DNA from 4 places in the Exiguobacterium sp. KKT215 genome. Region 2 is predicted to be linked to each of the others. Evidence: predicted binding sites of a transcription regulator. Region 2 holds the regulator's gene; each other region holds the start of a gene.
What was found. Region 2 encodes Rex, which represses fermentation and respiration genes when NADH is low (regulators of the CRP and FNR family bind a similar motif). Its sites were predicted from a motif close to TTGTGAAATATTTCACAA; they were not measured.
Positions count from the first base shown of each region.

Region 1: the regulator Rex is predicted to act here: its motif matches at 1,538-1,555, upstream of pflB (formate C-acetyltransferase).
Region 3: the regulator Rex is predicted to act here: its motif matches at 1,243-1,260, upstream of ACZ2GZ_RS06080 (L-lactate dehydrogenase).
Region 4: the regulator Rex is predicted to act here: its motif matches at 615-632, upstream of adhE (bifunctional acetaldehyde-CoA/alcohol dehydrogenase).

Region 1 is NZ_CM145756.1:2,399,597-2,401,801, forward strand. It holds gene pflB (formate C-acetyltransferase) at 1-1,451, opposite strand, end outside; gene ACZ2GZ_RS12505 (hypothetical protein) at 1,812-2,205, shown strand, end outside.
Region 2 is NZ_CM145756.1:2,634,809-2,637,013, reverse strand. It holds gene ACZ2GZ_RS13755 (ABC-F family ATP-binding cassette domain-containing protein) at 1-604, opposite strand, end outside; gene ACZ2GZ_RS13750 (redox-sensing transcriptional repressor Rex) at 754-1,410, shown strand; gene ACZ2GZ_RS13745 (twin-arginine translocase TatA/TatE family subunit) at 1,410-1,628, shown strand; gene tatC (twin-arginine translocase subunit TatC) at 1,631-2,205, shown strand, end outside.
Region 3 is NZ_CM145756.1:1,173,755-1,175,959, reverse strand. It holds gene ACZ2GZ_RS06085 (rhomboid family intramembrane serine protease) at 1-12, opposite strand, end outside; gene ACZ2GZ_RS06080 (L-lactate dehydrogenase) at 168-1,124, opposite strand; gene ACZ2GZ_RS06075 (DUF92 domain-containing protein) at 1,294-2,064, opposite strand; gene ACZ2GZ_RS06070 (5-formyltetrahydrofolate cyclo-ligase) at 2,043-2,205, opposite strand, start outside.
Region 4 is NZ_CM145756.1:1,584,101-1,586,305, reverse strand. It holds gene ACZ2GZ_RS08260 (MarR family winged helix-turn-helix transcriptional regulator) at 1-386, opposite strand, end outside; gene adhE (bifunctional acetaldehyde-CoA/alcohol dehydrogenase) at 773-2,205, shown strand, end outside.

The DNA.
Region 1 (2,205 bases), 240 kb from region 2:
TTGACATAGAGCTCGGCGAGCCAATCGAGCGTCCGGTCGAAGTCGGCATACACTTTGTCGTACGTGAGCACGTCCTCGGTGTTCATCTCCCAAACCGGTGCGATTTGGTCGCCGCTCTTCTCATCACGGCCTCCGTTCATGCTATAAAGGAGTGCTTTCGCCATGTTGGCGCGGGCTCCGAAGAACTGCATCTGTTTCCCGATTTTCATCGGTGACACACAGCAGGCGATGCCGTAATCGTCACCGAACTCTGGAAGCATGAGGTCGTCGTTCTCATATTGGATGGCGGACGTCTCAATCGACATCTTCGCACAATATTGTTTGAAGCCTTCTGGCAATTTCGTCGACCAAAGCACCGTCAAGTTCGGTTCTGGTGCTGGCCCGAGGTTCGAGAGTGAATGCAAGAAGCGGAACGAGCTCTTCGTCACGTTCGAACGTCCATCCTCACTCATCCCACCGATTGACTCGGTCACCCATGTTGGGTCACCCGAGAACAATTCGTTGTAGTCAGGCGTGCGCAAGAACTTGACGATCCGAAGCTTCATGATGAAGTGGTCGACGATTTCTTGAACGTCCGACTCGGTCAAACGACCTGCTTCGATGTCACGTTCTGCGTATACATCGAGGAATGTCGAGACACGTCCAAGTGACATGGCGGCGCCGTTCTGTTCTTTGACGGCTGCGAGATATGCAAGGTATACCCATTGGTACGCCTCTTGTGTATTTTCCGCCGGACGGCCGAGGTCAAACCCGTACGCCGCACCGAGTTGTTTCAACTCTTGGAGGGCCCCGAGCTGCTCAGACATTTCTTCCCGTGTCCGAATATCTGCCTCTGATAAGAAACCGCCACGGTTCGCCAAGTCCTTTTTACGTGCGGCAATCAAGAAGTCTAACCCGTACAAGGCAACGCGACGGTAGTCGCCGATAATCCGTCCACGTCCGTAAGCGTCAGGAAGTCCTGTGATAATCCCTGACTTCCGTGCTGCTCGCATCTCAGGTGTGTACGCATCGAAGACACCTTGGTTATGCGTTTTGCGGATTTCCGAATAAATCTTTGTGATTTCAGGGTTCGGTTCGAAGCCATACGATTCAAGTGCAGCGTCGACCATCCGGATGCCGCCGTTCGGATGAATCGAACGTTTGAACGGCTCGTCCGTTTGAACGCCGACCACTTTTTCGAGCTCTTTGTTTAAGTATCCCGGTCCGTGCGAGACGATGGTCGACGGGTTGTTTTGATCGACCGCCCAAACACCGCCGCGTTCCCGCTCTTCTTTCGTCAATTCCATCACTTGTGCCCAAAGCTGATTCGTCGCTTCCGTCGGTCCGACGAGGAAACGGTCGTCTCCTGTGTACTCATGTCGGTTTAAACGGATAAACTCACCGACGTTCACTTCGTTCGTCCACTGCCCAGGTACAAATCCTGACCAGGCTGATTTAATTTCGGTTGCCATTGTGGGTCACTCCTCATAGTTGAGATAACTGCGTGCTTTCTATAAGTTGAGTGTACGTGAAAACGTGAACATTATGTTTTACATTCTTGTGAAAGTTGTAACAATCTCATGAACGTTGGCTTAAAGCCATTTTTGTAAGCGCTTTAAAATCTGTTATAACGCATTTCTCATTCACTATGAAACAGATAATTCACGTCACGATAGGATTTACGTCGATTCTGTATCATCTCGATTCGGATGTGACGATTTATACAGTTTTTAGTGTGATGTATATCACGACTCGGGGATAGAACTTGAATTTTTGCCTTACATCGGACACAATGAAGGCAGAACATTGTAGAAGAGGAAGGGGTTCTTCCCATGACGTACGAATTATTGACAGCTGATCACGACTTGAAAGCCGGTGACCGCATCTCCCTTAAAGTAGAAGCGAACGGTGAACAACGTGATGGATTTATCACAGAATTTGAAGACGCAGGTTTTTGGATTCGGTTTGACGACGACATCGAAAACGAGGATTTCATCGACTACCGCGATAACTTGCTCGTTGCTCTCATCTCGCGCCCGATTGACGTGGCAGCGACGTATCCAGAGCTCGCTTCATACGAACGGTTGACGAAAGAATTGCAGTATCGTGTGTATCAAGGCTTCACCGTCGAAGGCGTCGAGGCGTCGGCTGACCAAATCGATGTGCACATCAAACTCATCGAGGACGGACAGACGTTCACACAGACACTCCGTTCTTCATTCGACC
Region 2 (2,205 bases):
GCGTCTCGATGTCCAAGTGGTTCGTCGGCTCATCCAAGATGAGCAGGTCGGGACTTTGGAGCAGCATCTTCGCGAGGGCGAGACGTGTCCGTTGTCCGCCGGAGAGCGTATCGATGCGGCGTTCGAAGTCGTCCGGATAGAAACGCATCCCGTGAAGGACGGAGCGGATCGTCGCCTCATATTGATAGCCACCGCGGTCTTTGAACGTGTGTTGTTCTTCATCGTAAGACGACAGCAGACGCTCATAGGCGGCCGGGTCGTTCAAGATGCGCTCAGAACCCATGTCTTGTTCCATGCGGCGGAGCGTCTTCTCCTGTTCGATCAAATCGGTGAAGACGGTGAGCATCTCGTTCCAAATCGTCTCGTTCGACTCTAACCCTGAATCTTGGGCGAGATAGCCGATGGTGACGTCTTTCGGCTTCATGATGTCACCTGAATCGTAGTTGTATTCCCCGGCGATGACTTTGAGCAGCGTCGATTTGCCGGCGCCGTTGCGGCCGACGAGGGCGACACGTTCGCCTTCTTGAATCTCGAGTTTGACGTTCTCTAAAATCGGCTCGACGCCGAATGATTTCGATAAGTTATTGACTTGCAGTAGGATCAAGTGAAAAAACCCCTTTCTCTCTATTTAGTATACTTTATTTCTTCCCCATTTCAGGTATATTCATTGAGTGGTCATGTGAATTCGTTTACAATCAAGGTGTATGAAATTAGATTCGTTTGAAACGCGTCGTAAAAAGGAGGCTCTTTCCGTTGAGTCAAAACGAACCAAAGATTCCGCAAGCGACAGCCAAACGGTTGCCACTATACTATCGGTTTATCCAAAGCCTACATTCATCAGGAAAACAGCGTGTCTCTTCTGCTGAACTGAGCGAGGCGGTCAAGGTCGATTCGGCCACGATCCGTCGCGATTTTTCGTACTTCGGTGCGCTCGGTAAAAAGGGATATGGCTATAACGTACAGTATCTGTTAGACTTTTTCCGTAAGACACTGAATCAGGACGAGATTACGAACGTCGCCTTAGTCGGGGTTGGTCATCTTGGGACAGCTTTCGTCAACTATAACTTCCTTAAAAACAATAACACACATATCGTCGTCGGGTTCGACGCAGACGAGACAAAAGTCGGCACGACGATGTCCGGTGTCCCGATTCATCACGTCGATGAGATGGAACAGATCATGAAACAGAACAAGATTGACGTCGCCATCTTAACGGTGCCGTCTGCCTATGCGCAGCCTGTCGCGGACGACTTGGTCCGCTTCGGCATCAAAGGCATCTTGAACTTCACGCCGGCCCGTCTTACGGTGCCGGACACGGTCCGCGTCCATCACATCGACTTGTCGATCGAACTCCAGTCGCTCATTTACTTTATGCAACACTATCCATCTGCTGAGGGGGTCCATCAATAATGGAATTACTATCATCGTTGCTCGTCGTCGGTATTCCAGGAGGCGCAAGTATCTTCATTATCGCCATCGTCGCGCTCATCATCTTCGGGCCGAAGAAATTGCCTGAATTCGGACGCGCCGCTGGTCAAACGCTCCGTGAGTTCAAAAATGCCACGAACGGCATGATGAACGAACATGACGAGAAAGATAAGAAAGAACTTGAGAAGAAAGAGCAGTAATCATGAATCATCAACCTGATCAAGAGCGGGCGCTGTCCGATCACTTGACAGAGCTGCGGAGACGACTGATGCTGTCGGCATTTGTCGTCTTTGCCTTCTTTTTGATCGCTTTGCCGAGTGTCAAATACGTGCTCGCCTATCTGCAGGCGGACCTCGTCGAACGAGGGCTCGAACTGAACGCCTTTGGGGTCGCGGACCCGCTCATGATTTACTTGAACTTGGCGCTCGTCATCGGGCTCGTCGCATCCGGTCCGTTTCTACTGTATCAACTGTGGGCGTTCGTCGCACCTGGTCTGCATCCGAACGAGCGGAAAGCGACGCTCGCCTATATCCCGATCATCTTCATCTTGTTCCTGATCGGTCTCGCGTTCGCCTATTATTGGTTGTTCCCGCTCGTCCTCGATATCTCGACGGACCTCGGGCAAGACCTCGGGCTAACGCAAATCATCGGGGCGTCGAACTACTTCACGTTCTTGCTGCAACTGACCATCCCATTCGGACTGTTGTTCCAGTTGCCGGTCGTGACGATGTTCTTGACGCGCATCGGTGTCGTGACGCCGTACTTCTTATCAAAAAT
Region 3 (2,205 bases), 1.5 Mb from region 2:
TGGTTCTGTCATGTTGGCTCACCTCCTTCTATACTTTCATTCTAAAGGAATTTAGGCAGGACGACAAAATCGAGCATCGCCCCAATCTGCCCCGCTCTTCCGTCGGTCCACAAAAAAACCGTAGTGGCGGGAGCCAACTACGGTCATGACAGAACGAGTAATCGTTCTTATAAGACAGGTTGCATCGTTTTCAATAACACTTCTGCCGAATGATGCATCTTTTGTTTTTCTTCGTCTGACAACTCGATTTCCACGACTTGACGGACTCCTTGGCGGTTGATGATGGCCGGTACACCGATATGGATATCGTTCAAGCCGTATTCACCATCTAAATGTGCGCCGACCGTCAACAACGTGTTCTCGTTACGGAGCACAGCCTTGACGAGACGGAGCAAACCGAGGCCGATGGCGTAGTACGTCGCGCCTTTGCGCTCGATGATGTGGTACGCCGCGTCCCGAACGTTGACGTAGATGTCTTCGAGGTCTTCCCATGTATATTCGTCGTTCTCTTCAAGCAACTGCTCGACCGACTTCCCGTAGATGCGGGCGTTGCTCCAGGCCGCGAATTCCGTGTCTCCGTGCTCACCCATGATGTAGGCGTGGCAGTTGCGTGGATCGACGTTGAAATAGTCACCGAGCATGTAACGGAGACGTGACGTATCGAGTACCGTTCCTGATCCGAACACGCGGTGTTTCGGTAAACCTGAGTATTTCCAAGCCAAATGTGTCATGATGTCGACCGGGTTCGAGGCGATGATGATGATGCCGTCGAATCCAGATGCCATGATGTCCCCAATCATCGATTTCATGATTTTGGCGTTCTTCTCGACGAGGTCGAGGCGAGTTTCACCCGGTTTTTGCGGAGCACCGGCAGTGATGACGACGATATCTGCTGCACCACAGTCCGTATAGTCCCCTGCCCAGACGCGCATCGGTGAAGAAGCGAACGAGACGCCGTGGTTCAAGTCCATCGCTTCGCCTTCCGCCTTCGATTTGTTGATGTCGATAATGACGAGTTCCTCACAAAGACTTGCTGTCGTCAATTGGTACGCAAAGCTGGCACCGACCGCTCCGGCCCCGACGAGCGCGACGCGTGTTACTTTTGCATGATTTAATGTTTCCATATTGATTCTCCACCCTTCGAACAATCTGTTTCATGTTTTTGTTATGTCTGTTACATAAAGATTGTAACATCATTCACAAACACTCACTACTAAGGAAACCGTTTTCACTTTGGCGATATTGTGACAAAATTCACATTCGTTTGAAACATCTACATTTTCTGTACTACCCTCATCGTAACAAGAGGAAACTAATCGTCGCGGCCGCGGCAATCGACAAAAAGTTGACGGCGTCATTGCCGAGAAAACGCCAGCCCGACACATAAGCCGTCGGCTCACGATGATGCATTTTCTTCTCGGTCAACTTGCCGCACACACGGCATCGGTATTTCCTTTGCACCGTGGCCCCTAACAATGTGTCGACGACGCTGCCGCTCAATCCGAGGGCGATCAAGACGAGCGCGAACGTCACATCAATCTCGATAAATGGAAGCGCGGCGAGGATGATGACCGTGGCCCCGACGATCGACATGACCGTACCGAACACGGACACCCCACCACTCGTTCCCGGTTCGACTTCACGGAACGTCCGAATCGAGCGCGGTTTCTGCTTGGCGAGGACGCCGAACTCAGATCCCCACGTATCACTCGTCGCCGCGGCAATCGAGGCGACATAAGCGAATAACCAGGCGTCGTTTGGCGCAAAAATCATTCCAAGCGCCGTTACCATGCCGACGCCCCCGTTGGCGAGCACTTGTACGAAATCACGGGGACCCGATTTCTCAACAATCTCATCGACAGGCGCCTTGTCCCGGGCACGATATTTCGAGGCGAGCGACGATGTCGAGAAGAAGACACCGAGTAAATAGAGCCCGAACCAACCGAAACCGTAGCCGATGACCGTCCCCGTCACGACCGTCAAGACGGCACCGGAGCGGGTCAACGAGCGCAATCGATAGCCGGCAAAGGCCACCAAACAAGTTACAAGGAAGATGGCGAACATAAAATCGTTTCCCTTTCCGTCACGATGAATTCGACAGGAATGTCGTGTGGCTCAATCGGGATCTCATCGAGCAGTTGAACGTCATAGGCCAACGCGATGGTCGTCCCTTTGTACGTGGCGAGGTAGCGATCATAATAGCCG
Region 4 (2,205 bases), 1.1 Mb from region 2:
AGGCGGTCCGTCTCTTCCTCGTTCAGAAACGCGAGACGGTCCTCGAACAGGCGACGGAACGAATCGCGACGCTCGCGGAGGACGAGTTCGCCCTTTTCGGTCAGTTGATTCCAGATGACGCGGCGATCGCGTTCGTCCGGGACGCGGGTGATGTAGCCCTCATCGACGAGCTTCGTGATGAGCGGCGTCACGTTCGGCGGGGCAATCGATAACGTCTCACTGATGTGTCCGTTCGTGACCGCACCTTCATCTTCAATCAACATGAGGAGATGAAAGTGGGAAAAGTTTAAGTTTGGGATTTGCGGAAGGTCGGAACGACGTAATAACTTCCGGCGAATTAATGGGATCAGTTTCACGAACTGATCGGCTGCGTCTTGTCTCGGCATAATCATGTCACTTCCTAATTAGGTTCTTTCTTCATTATACACGACCGAGCGCAGGGTGGACGACCAATCCTCATCCCGTGACATTTTGCACAGCGCATTCGCCTCATCATGGACACAATGGATGTAAGCGTTTACATATCGCATATGCTTTATTTTCATGAAAACGCATTCGATTTTACTGAGCGTCATATGAAAAAGCAAGCCCTATCCTCATTCTCCTAAAAAATATTGTGAAAGAGTTCACATTGTTGTCACGCACAAAATGCGAGAAACATTGTATTCTATGAATGTGAAGGAAAGCACAAACTCTTCTCAAACCAACTGATTGCCCCGTGCTCTCCATCAAGTCAACAGTATAAGCTCTCATTCATGAGGAGGAAACCAACATGGCAGTTAAAGAGAAAGCAGTAGTAGAAACATCAGCAGAACAGATGGTCGATACGCTCGTCACTAGAGCCCACACGGCGCTTGAGACATTGATGACGTTCGACCAAGAGAAAATCGATGCGATCGTTCAAGCGATGGCGTTAGCCGGTCTCGAACAACACGTCGCCCTCGCGAAACATGCATATGAAGAAACAGGTCGCGGTGTGTTTGAAGATAAAATGATCAAAAACATCTTTGCGACAGAATATATTTATAACTCACTCCGTGGCGAGAAGACGGTCGGCGTCATCGAGGACGATGAGCAAAACGGCATCACGTACATCGCTGAACCAGTCGGTGTCGTCGCCGGGGTCACACCGGTCACGAACCCGACATCAACGACGATGTTCAAAGCAATCATCGCCATCAAAACACGTAACCCGATCATCTTCGGTTTCCACCCATCGGCACAACAGTGTTCAAGTGAAGCGGCACGCATCCTTCGTGACGCAGCCATCGAAGCGGGAGCTCCGGAACACTTGATCCAATGGGTTGAAAAACCGTCACTCGACGCGACGAAAGCGCTCATGAACCACCCAGGAGTCGCCATGGTCCTCGCAACTGGTGGAGCGGCGATGGTCAAATCAGCCTACTCGACTGGTAAACCAGCCCTTGGCGTCGGTCCTGGTAACGTTCCGGCCTACATCGACAAAACAGCAAAAGTAAAACGTGCCATCTCGGACATCATCTTGTCGAAAACGTTCGATAACGGGATGATCTGTGCATCTGAACAAGCGATTATCGTCGACCAAGAAGTGTACGAAGAAGTGAAAGCCGAAATGACGGCGCTCGGTTGCTACTTCTGCTCACCAGAAGAGAAAGCAAAACTCGAGACACTCGTCATTAAAACAGACTCTTGTGCGGTCAACCCGGAAATCGTCGGGAAGCCTGCAGCCTGGATCGCCGAACGAGCTGGACTCACAGTCCCGGCCGATACGAAAATCTTGATCGCCGAACTCGAGACGGTCGGTGCGACAGAGTTGCTCTCACATGAGAAACTCAGCCCAGTACTCGGAGCCTACAAAGTCCAATCGCGTGAAGAAGGTTTCGCCATCGCAGAGAAGATGCTTGAAATCGGTGGTCTCGGTCATACGGCAGCCATCCACTCGACTGACGACGACGCCATCCTCGCATTCGGACTCCGGATGAAAGCTTGCCGCATCATCGTCAACTCGCCAACGGCACACGGCGGCATCGGTGATCTCTATAACGAAATGACACCATCACTCACACTCGGTTGTGGGTCGTACGGTAAAAACTCCGTCTCTGAGAACGTGACGGCGAAACATCTACTCAACGTGAAAAAGGTGGCGAGACGTCGCGTGAATATGCAATGGTTTAAAGTCCCTGAAAAGATTTACTTTGAGAAAAACTCGGTCCAATACCTTCAATC